One region of the Streptomyces sp. SS7 genome, then DNA from elsewhere that is predicted to be linked to it. Evidence: riboswitches for the same ligand, from Rfam matches in the RefSeq annotation. Region 1 holds a riboswitch; the other holds the start of a gene.
The links. A riboswitch is a leader RNA that binds a small molecule or an ion and turns the genes downstream of it on or off. The one in region 1 is predicted to bind glycine.

Region 2: another riboswitch for glycine. It lies ahead of gcvT (glycine cleavage system aminomethyltransferase GcvT); the one in region 1 lies ahead of gcvP (aminomethyl-transferring glycine dehydrogenase).

The regions. Positions count from the first base shown of each region.
Region 1 covers NZ_CP141223.1:8,253,259-8,258,271, forward strand. Annotated here, with positions in the region: gene U5640_RS37915 (PRC-barrel domain-containing protein) at 202-573, opposite strand; glycine riboswitch at 686-781, shown strand; gene gcvP (aminomethyl-transferring glycine dehydrogenase) at 966-3,851, shown strand; gene U5640_RS37925 (TOBE domain-containing protein) at 3,905-4,324, opposite strand; gene U5640_RS37930 (ABC transporter ATP-binding protein) at 4,353-5,013, opposite strand, start outside.
Region 2 covers NZ_CP141223.1:3,016,144-3,021,156, reverse strand. Annotated here, with positions in the region: gene U5640_RS13770 (L-serine ammonia-lyase) at 1-524, opposite strand, end outside; gene glyA (serine hydroxymethyltransferase) at 582-1,847, opposite strand; gene gcvH (glycine cleavage system protein GcvH) at 1,862-2,239, opposite strand; gene gcvT (glycine cleavage system aminomethyltransferase GcvT) at 2,348-3,466, opposite strand; glycine riboswitch at 3,628-3,728, opposite strand; gene U5640_RS13750 (AAA family ATPase) at 3,909-4,616, shown strand; gene U5640_RS13745 (enhanced serine sensitivity protein SseB) at 4,707-5,013, shown strand, end outside.

The sequences.
Region 1 (5,013 bases):
GGCCACGGGGACGGCGGTACCCACCCCAACTGTCGGGCGCGTGGGGGCGGTGAGGCCCACCGGGAGGGTGGCTGGGTGCCGAGAGGCGGGGTGCACGGGCCGTTCCGTGCACCCGGGATGTCGGCGACCTCGTTGCGGGGATGTCGGCGACCGCCGGGACGGCGGTGGCTCTCGGAGGGGGAAGTGGGGCCGGCGGTCGGGTCAGGTTTCGTCTGTGCCTGCCAGGTGGCCGAAGTCGTGGTCCGGGAGGGGTGGGGGAGCGGCGACGTCCAGGCCGTAGTGGTGGTAGAGCTGGAGTTCCTGTTCCGGGGAGAGGTGCCGGCCGACGCCGAAGTCGGGTGCGTCCTTGATCAGGGCCCGGTCGAAGGGGACGTGGAGGGTGCCCTCGACCAGCTCGCTGGGTTCGAGGGGGACGAAGGCGTCCCGGGAGAACAGCCCGGTGCGTATCGCGGCCCACTCGGGCACACCGGTCGCGTCGTCGAGATAGACCTCGTCGACGGTGCCGATCTTGGTGCCGTTGCGGTCGAACGCCTTGCGGCCGATCAGGTTGCGCGGATCGATATCGGTCTGCACGGGCCCTCCACTTGGTCGCAACTCATCCGTAAGCACTACAAAAGAACACATTGGGACGAGCGGCCACTCGAGCCGTCCTCATGGACCTCGCTGGTAGTCTGGCAACGGCTGCTGACCCCGTGCGGGAGAGTCCTCCGGAGATCACCGGAGGCGCCGAAGGAGCAACTCCTCCCCGGAATCTCTCAGGCACACGTACCGCGCGGACGAGGTCACTCTGGAAAGCAGGACGGAAGTCGACGGCGTCGACGGCCTCCGTCCTCACCGACGGTGAAAGCCGGCTGCCCGGTGGCGGCCGGTGAAGCTCTCAGGTTGAGATGACAGAGGGGGAGGCCGTCCGGGCACCCGCGCCGTGGTGCCCCTCGAAGGTCGCGTCAGACCAGGAGGCCTCAGACATGACCGCCGATCGCATTCCGCTCACCCGGCTCGAACAGGGCATCCCCTTCGAGCAGCGTCACATAGGGCCCGACCAGGAGGCGCGGGCCAAGATGCTCGCGCACGTCGGCTACGGCTCGCTCGACGAGCTGACCGCCGCCGCCGTCCCGGACGTGATCAAGAACGCCGACGCGCTCGACCTGCCGGGCGCGCGCACCGAGGCCGAGGTCCTGGCCGAGCTGCGCTCGCTGGCCGACCGCAACCAGGTCCTCGGCTCCATGATCGGCCTCGGCTACTACGGCACCTTCACGCCGCCGGTGATCCTGCGCAACGTCATGGAGAACCCGGCCTGGTACACGGCCTACACGCCGTACCAGCCGGAGATCTCGCAGGGCCGGCTGGAGGCGCTGCTGAACTTCCAGACCATGGTCGCCGACCTCACCGGGCTGCCCACCTCCGGTGCCTCGCTGCTCGACGAGGGCACGGCCGCCGCCGAGGCGATGGCCCTGTCCCGGCGCATGGGGAAGAACAAGAAGGGCCTCTTCCTCGTCGACGCCGATGTGCTGCCCCAGACCATCGCCGTGCTGCAGACCCGTGCCGAGCCGACCGGCGTGGAGATCGTGGTCGCCGATCTCGCCGAGGGCATCCCCGCCGAGATCGCCGGACGTGAGATCAACGGCGTGCTGCTCCAGTACCCGGGCGCCTCCGGAGCCGTACGCGACATCAAGGCCGTCATCGACCAGGCGCACGGGCTCGGCGCGCTCGTCACCGTCGCCGCCGACCTGCTGGCCCTGACGCTGCTGAAGTCGCCCGGCGAGCTGGGCGCGGACATCGCCGTCGGGACGACCCAGCGGTTCGGTGTGCCGATGGGCTTCGGCGGACCGCACGCCGGATACATGGCGGTCCAGGAGAAGTTCGCCCGCAGCCTGCCCGGACGGCTCGTCGGGGTGTCCGTGGACGCGGACGGGCACAAGGCCTACCGGCTCGCGCTCCAGACACGGGAGCAGCACATCCGCCGGGAGAAGGCCACCAGCAACATCTGCACCGCCCAGGTGCTGCTCGCGGTCATGGCCGGCATGTACGCCGTCTACCACGGGCCCGACGGGCTGCGGACGATCGCCGGGCGCACCCACCGCTACGCCGCGGTCCTCGCCGCGGGCCTCACGGCCGGCGGGGTCGAGGTCGTGCACGGCTCCTACTTCGACACACTGACCGTGCGCGTGCCGGGCAGGGCCGGCGGGATCGTCGCCGACGCCCGCGGGGGCGGGGTCAACCTGCGCCTCGTCGACGCGGACCACGTCTCGATCGCGTGCGACGAGACCACGACGCGGGCCCAGCTGGCCGCCGTATGGGCCGCTTTCGGTGTGGACGGGGACGTCGAGGCGCTCGACGCGGCCGCCGCGGACGCGCTGCCCGAGGGGCTGCTGCGCGCCGACGCGATCCTCACCCACCCCGTCTTCCACGAGCACCGCTCCGAGACCGCGATGCTGCGCTACCTGCGCCGGCTCGCCGACCGGGACTACGCGCTCGACCGGGGCATGATCCCGCTGGGCTCCTGCACCATGAAGCTCAACGCGACCACCGAGATGGAGCCGGTCACCTGGCCCGAGTTCGGGCAGCTGCACCCCTTCGCGCCCGCCGAGCAGGCCGAGGGCTACCTCACGCTCATCCGGGAGCTGGAGGACCGGCTCGCCGAGGTCACCGGGTACGACAAGGTGTCGCTCCAGCCCAACGCCGGATCGCAGGGCGAGCTGGCGGGGCTGCTCGCGGTGCGCGGTTACCACCGGGCGAACGGGGACGAGCAGCGGACGGTGTGTCTCATTCCGTCCTCCGCGCACGGCACCAACGCGGCGAGCGCCGTGATGGCCGGTATGAAGGTCGTGGTCGTGAAGACCGCGGAGGACGGCGAGATCGACGTCGAGGACCTGCGGGCGAAGATCGAACGGCACCGTGACGAGCTGGCCGTGCTGATGATCACCTACCCGTCGACGCACGGGGTGTTCGAGGAGCACGTCGCCGACATCTGCGCCCAGGTCCACGACGCGGGCGGACAGGTCTACGTCGACGGCGCCAACCTCAACGCGCTCGTCGGGCTGGCCAAGCCGGGCCACTTCGGCGGTGACGTCTCCCACCTGAACCTGCACAAGACCTTCTGCATCCCGCACGGCGGCGGCGGTCCCGGCGTCGGCCCCGTCGCCGTACGGTCGCATCTCGCGCCGTATCTGCCGAACCACCCGCTCCAGCCCGCCGCCGGGCCGGAGACGGGTGTCGGACCGATCTCGGCCGCGCCCTGGGGCTCCGCGGGCATCCTGCCGATCTCGTGGGCGTACGTGCGGCTCATGGGCGGCGAGGGGCTGAAGCGGGCCACCCAGGTGGCGGTGCTCAGCGCCAACTACATCGCCAAGCGGCTCGAGCCGCACTACCCGGTGCTGTACACCGGCCCGGGCGGGCTGGTCGCGCACGAGTGCATCATCGACCTGCGGCCGCTGACCAAGGCGACCGGGGTGAGCGTGGACGACGTGGCGAAGCGGCTGATCGACTACGGCTTCCACGCGCCGACCATGTCGTTCCCGGTGGCGGGGACGCTGATGATCGAGCCGACCGAGTCCGAGGACATCATCGAGCTGGACCGGTTCTGCGAGGCGATGATCGCCATCCGCGCGGAGATCGAGAAGGTGGGCTCCGGGGAGTGGCCGGCGGAGGACAACCCGCTGTCCCAGGCACCGCACACCGCCCGTGCGCTCGGCGGGGAGTGGGAGCACGCGTACACCCGTGAGGAGGCCGTCTTCCCGGCCGGGGTGTCCGTGGCCGACAAGTACTGGCCGCCGGTGCGCCGGATCGACCAGGCCTTCGGTGACCGGAACCTGGTCTGCTCGTGCCCGCCGCTGGACGCGTACGAGGACTGATCGGCAGGAGAGCGCAGGGCCCGTCCGGATGCCGGACGGGCCCTCGCCCGTTCTCAGGCCGTCGCCAGGGACACCTCGGTTGCCTTGATCAGGGCGATGACGTCGGAGCCCACGAAGAGCCCGAGGTCGACGGCCGCGTCCTTGGTGATCGCCGCGGTGAGCGCCCCGCCGGCCACGGAGACCTTCACGACGGCCATGACCGTGCCGGTCGTCAGCCCGGTGATGGTGCCGGGGACCTGGTTGCGGATGGAAAGGCCCTCGACTCGGTGGCTGGCCAGGGAGACCTCCGTCGACTTCACCAGCGCGTGGACGGCGGTGCCGGGGGTGAGGCCGAGGTCCTGCACGGCCTCCAGGGTGATGGCCGCCGTGAGGTCCTGTCCGCCGTCCAGACGGACCTGGACGGTGGCCATGACCTCGCCGGGGTGGACGGCGGTGACGGTGCCGGGGAGCTGGTTGCGGATGCTCAGGGTCATGGGCACCCACGGTAGGGCCGCGAGCCGTTCATGCCGGGTATGCGTGGGTCTGTGCCGCCTTGACTGTCGCCCAGACCGCCGTGCCCGGATGCAGGTCCAGCTCCGCGGCGGCGACGGTCGTCAGGTCGGCGGCGAGCGGCAGTTCGCCGGTGAGGGCGGCCCGGATCTGGTCGCCGTGGGTCTCCAGGCCCGCGACCTCGCACCGCCAGAGGTTGCGGGCGCTGGAGCCGGTGGGGCGGTCGCGGTGGAGGGTGACCGCGCTCGGCGGGAACGCGACGAACACCGGCCCGGAGAGGATCTCCGTCATGGTGACGGCCGGACCGGTGTCCAGGCGCACCGTGTGGCCGTCGGCCCGGCCCCGGTAGAGGTTCAGGCCGACCAGCTGGGCGACGTAGTCGGTGCGCGGACGGCGGGCGATGTCGGCCGGGCCGCCCTCCTGGACGACGCGGCCCTCCTCGACGACGACCAGGCGGTCGGCGAGGACCATGGCGTCCAGCGGGTCGTGCGTGACGAGGACGGCGACCGCCTCGAAATCGGCCAGATGACGGCGGAGCTGGGCCCGTACCTCCAGCCGGGTACGGGCGTCCAGGGCGGCGAGGGGCTCGTCCAGGAGCAGCAGGCGGGGGCGGACGGCTAGGGCGCGGGCCAGGGCGACGCGCTGGGCCTGGCCGCCGGAGAGCCGGCGGGGT
Region 2 (5,013 bases), 5.2 Mb from region 1:
AAGGGGTACTTCAGGACCGTGTCGTCCAGCTTGATGCGGTCCGCGCCCACCGCCTCCTCGTCGACGACGAAACCGCCGCCCACCGAGTAGTACGTCTTCGTCAGCAGCTCCGCGCCCGAGGCGTCGTACGCCCGGACGGTCATGCCGTTGGCGTGGTAGGGCAGCGCCTTGCGGCGGTGCAGGACCAGGTCGTCGTCGAAGGAGAACGGGATCTCCCGCTCGCCGAGGAGCCGCAGCCGGCCCGACTCCTTGATCTGCTCCACCCGCTCGTCGGCGGTCTCCACGTCCACCGTGCGGGGAGAGGCGCCCTCCAGGCCGAGCAGGACCGCCTTGGGGGTGCCGTGACCGTGGCCGGTGGCGCCGAGCGAGCCGTACAGCTCGCAGCGGACCGTGGCGACGGAGTCCAGCAGCGCGTCGCCGTGCAGGCGCCGCGCGAACATCCGGGCCGCGCGCATCGGGCCGACCGTGTGCGAGCTGGACGGGCCGATGCCGATCGAGAAGAGGTCGAAGACCGAGATGGCCACAGGGTTTCCTCACAGGAAGGGCGGGGGCACACGCCTTCGGGTACCCCCACCGGGGAACTACTTGTCCAGAGCGGGGTAGAGCGGGTGCTTGTCGGCGAGGGCCTCGACCCGGGCCTTGAGCGCCGCGGCGTCGTAGACCGGCTTGAGGGCCTGGGCGATGACGTCGGCGACCTCGGCGAAGTCCTCGGCGGTGAAGCCGCGGGTGGCGAGGGCCGGGGTGCCGATGCGCAGGCCGGAGGTGACCATCGGCGGGCGCGGGTCGTCGGGGACGGCGTTGCGGTTGACGGTGATGCCGACCTCGTGGAGGCGGTCCTCGGCCTGCTGCCCGTCCAGCTCGGAGGCGCGCAGGTCGACGAGGATCAGGTGCACGTCGGTGCCGCCGGACAGCACGTCGATGCCGGCCTCCCGGGCGTCCGGGGCGGTCAGGCGCTCGGCCAGGATGCGCGCGCCCTCCAGGGTGCGCTGCTGGCGCTCCTTGAACTCCGGCGAGGCGGCGACCTTGAAGGAGACGGCCTTGGCGGCGATCACGTGCTCCAGGGGGCCGCCCTGGAAGCCGGGGAAGACGGAGGAGTTCAGCTTCTTCGCGAACTCCTTCTTCGCCAGGATGATCCCGCCGCGCGGGCCGCCGAGGGTCTTGTGGGTGGTGGAGGTGACCACGTCGGCGTAGGGGACGGGGCTGGCGTGCAGGCCCGCGGCGACCAGGCCGGCGAAGTGGGCCATGTCCACCCACAGGTGGGCGCCGGCCGCGTCCGCGATACGGCGGAACTCGGCGAAGTCGAGCTGGCGCGGGTAGGCCGACCAGCCCGCGATGATCACCTTGGGGCGGTGCTCCAGGGCGAGCTTCTCCACCTCGGCCATGTCGACCAGCCCGGTCGCCGCGTCGACGTGGTAGGCGACCACGTTGAACTGCTTGCCGGAGAAGTTCAGCCGCATGCCGTGGGTGAGGTGGCCGCCGTGGGCCAGGTCCAGGCCGAGGATCGTGTCGCCGGGCTGGGCCAGCGCGAACAGGGCGGCCTGGTTGGCGGAGGCGCCCGAGTGCGGCTGGACGTTGGCGTACTCGGCGCCGAACAGGTCCTTGACCCGGTCGATCGCGATCTGCTCGGCCACGTCCACGTGCTCGCAGCCGCCGTAGTAGCGGCGGCCCGGGTAGCCCTCGGCGTACTTGTTGGTCAGGACCGAGCCCTGCGCCTCCATGACCGCGAGCGGAGCGAAGTTCTCCGACGCGATCATCTCGAGCGTGGACTGCTGACGGTGCAGCTCGGCGTCGACCGCGGCCGCGATCTCCGGGTCGAGCTCGTGCAGGGGGGTGTTCAGAACAGTCATCTGGACGGTCATCCTCAGCCGGCGGTGTAGGCGGTGTACTCGTCGGCGGACAGCAGTTCCTCCTGCTCACCGGCGGCGCGAACCTTGAACAGCCACCCGCCCTCGAAGGGGGCGGAGTTCACCAGCGACGGGTCGTCGACGACGTCCTGGTTGACCTCGACGATCTCGCCGTCGACCGGCGAGTACAGCTCGCTGACCGACTTGGTCGACTCCAGCTCACCGCAGGACTCGCCCGCGGTCACCGTGGCCCCGACCTCCGGGAGCTGCACGAAGACGACATCGCCGAGCGCGTTGGCCGCGTGCTCGGTGATGCCCACCGTCGAGACGCCGTCCTCGGCGGCCGACAGCCACTCGTGTTCCTTGCTGTAGCGCAGCTGCTGGGGGTTGCTCATGGCCTGAATTCTCCTGTACGCGAGGGAGTGCTGATGAATGGGGACCGCTCAGAACGGGCGTGAGCTGCGCGAATGTGCGCAGGGTCACGTGCCGGGCGGGGTCGGTGGTTACTTCTGGCGCTTGTAGAAGGGCAGGGCCACGACCTCGTACGGCTCGTGGCTGCCCCGGATGTCCACCCCGACGCCCCCGGTGCCGGGCGCGGCGTGCGCGGCGTCGACGTAGGCCATCGCGATGGGCTTGCCCAGGGTGGGGGAGGGGGCGCCGGAGGTGACCTCGCCGATCACCTGGCCGCCGGAGACGACGGGGTACCCGGCGCGCGGGATGCGCCGGCCCTCGGCGACCAGGCCGACCAGGACCCGCGGAGGGGACGACGCCGCGCGTTCGGCCGCCGCCTCCAGGGCCGTACGCCCCACGAAGTCGCCCTCCTTCCCGAACTTCACGACCCGGCCGAGCCCGGCGTCGAACGGCGTCAGCGACGTGCTCAGCTCATGCCCGTACAGCGGCATGCCCGCCTCCAGGCGCAGGGTGTCCCGGCAGGACAGACCGCAGGGGACCAGCCCGACGTCCCGGCCGGCCTCGGTCAGCGCCTGCCACAGCCCGACCGCGTGCTCCGGCCGCACGAACAGCTCGAAGCCGTCCTCGCCGGTGTACCCGGTGCGCGCGATCAGCGCGGGGACCCCGGCGACGGTGCCGGGCAGGCCCGCGTAGTACTTCAGGCCGTCGAGGTCGGCGTCGGTGAGCGACTTCAGGATGCCCGGCGACTCCGGTCCCTGGACGGCGATCAGCGCGTACGCGTCCCGGTCGTCGCGCACCTCGGCGTCGAACCCGGCGGACCGCTCCACCAGCGCGTCCAGCACCACCTGGGCGTTGGAGGCGTTGGCGACGACCAGGTACTCGGTCCCGCCGAGCCGGTACACGATCAGGTCGTCCAGGATGCCGCCGTCCTCCCGGCAGATCATGGTGTAGCGGGCGCGGCCCACGCCGACGGCGGCGATGTCGCCCACCAGCGCGTGGTTCAGCAGCTCGGCGGCCTGCGGCCCGGTCACCGCGATCTCGCCCATGTGCGAGAGGTCGAAGAGTCCGGCCCTGGTCCGCACGGCCAGGTGCTCGTCGCGCTCGGAGCCGTAGCGCAGCGGCATGTCCCAGCCGGCGAAGTCGGTCATGGTCGCGCCGAGCGAACGGTGCAGGGCATCGAGCGCGGTACGACGGGGTGGGTTACTGCTCATCGGACGGTCGTCTCCCAAGGCATGACGGGCGAGGTCGTTCCTGCCCGTTCCTCCCCATCTGTCATCGGAACCTGAGAGGTTCGCCATGACCCGCGGACGGGTTCACGGCTTGCACCTTGGGTGGGACCACCGGAACACGGCGGCCCGCTTTTCAGATGTGCCTCGCCCGCGCGGTAACGGGGCCTGAGAGATTCAAGGGAGGGACTTGCTCCTTCGGCGCCCCGGTGCGCACAGCTGTCGGGGACTCTCCCGCGCGGATTCAAACGGCCGGTATGCAGTTGGCGCGGACATCATTGCACGCCCGCACCCGATCGCGGCAGGCCGCATCTGTAACCGGCTTGTTGCTGTACGCGCACGAAATGAGGAGACCTCGCGCATTACCTTCTCTTTACGCTCGACGGGGAGGAGGGACTTACCCGAACCCCAGGGGAGGACGATCACGGTGGACAGGACCACGGCGAGGACCACGGCACTCGCGACCACCTCGGCGCTCACGCTGCCCGCACTGCCCGCACTGCCCGTACTGCCCGCACAGCCCGCGGGCCGGGCCCGGGAGGCCGGCGCTTCGCGGACCGTCCCCGTCGTCCGCGATCTGCGCGAGCGCGCCGGCCGCAGCCCGCACGGACTGCTCTTCGGCCCCCGTGACCTGGTCGTCGTCACCGGACTCCCCGGCAGCGGCAAGTCCACGCTGATGCGGCGCGCCGTGCGGGGCGCGGCCATCGACTCCCAGGACACCCGCGACCGCTGGGACGCCCGCGCCCCCCGCCTCCTGCCCTACGCCGTGTACCGCCCTCTGGTCCGCCTCGCCCACTTCGCCGGACTGCGCCGCGCCCTGCGCTCCGGCGAGGGCGTCGTCGTGCACGACTGCGGGACCCAGACCTGGGTGCGCGACTGGCTGGCCCGGGAGGCCCGCCGCCGCGGCGGCACCCTGCACCTGCTCCTCCTCGACGTCACCCCGGACACCGCGATCGAGGGCCAGCGCGAGCGCGGCCGCGGTGTCTCGCGGTACGCCTTCCTGCGGCACCGCAGGGCCGCCGCCCGCCTGGTCCGCGCCGTGGAGCGGGGCCGGCTGCCCGCCGGGGTCGGCTCGGCGGTGCTGCTCGACCGGGACTCGGCGGACGCCCTGCAGCAGATCGGGTTCACCGCATGAGCGCCCCGGACCGTCCGCGGACGGGGGAAAGCCCCCGCGTACCCGCTAGCCTTTCAGCCTCGACAGCGGTTCCCAGCAGGCGGTAGGCAGATGGACTTCCCCCCGGCCGACTTCCCGGTCTCCCCGGGCTTCCCGGCGCAGGCGCACCCCCATCCGCACAGCGGATGGCCCGGCAACGAACTGGAGGAGGTGCTCTCCGTCTCCCTCGGCGTGCCCGGCGCCGGTGCGCGGATCGTGGAGGTGCTCGGGCGCAGCTTCCTCTGGGTGCCCCTGCCCAACGGCGGCGGCCCGCACAGCGGTCCCCTCGACCTGCCCACCCTGGAGTTGGAGGGCCAGGTCTACGTGCCGGTGTTCAGCTCCGAGGAGCAGTTCCACCTGGCCGCCGGCTCGCACATGT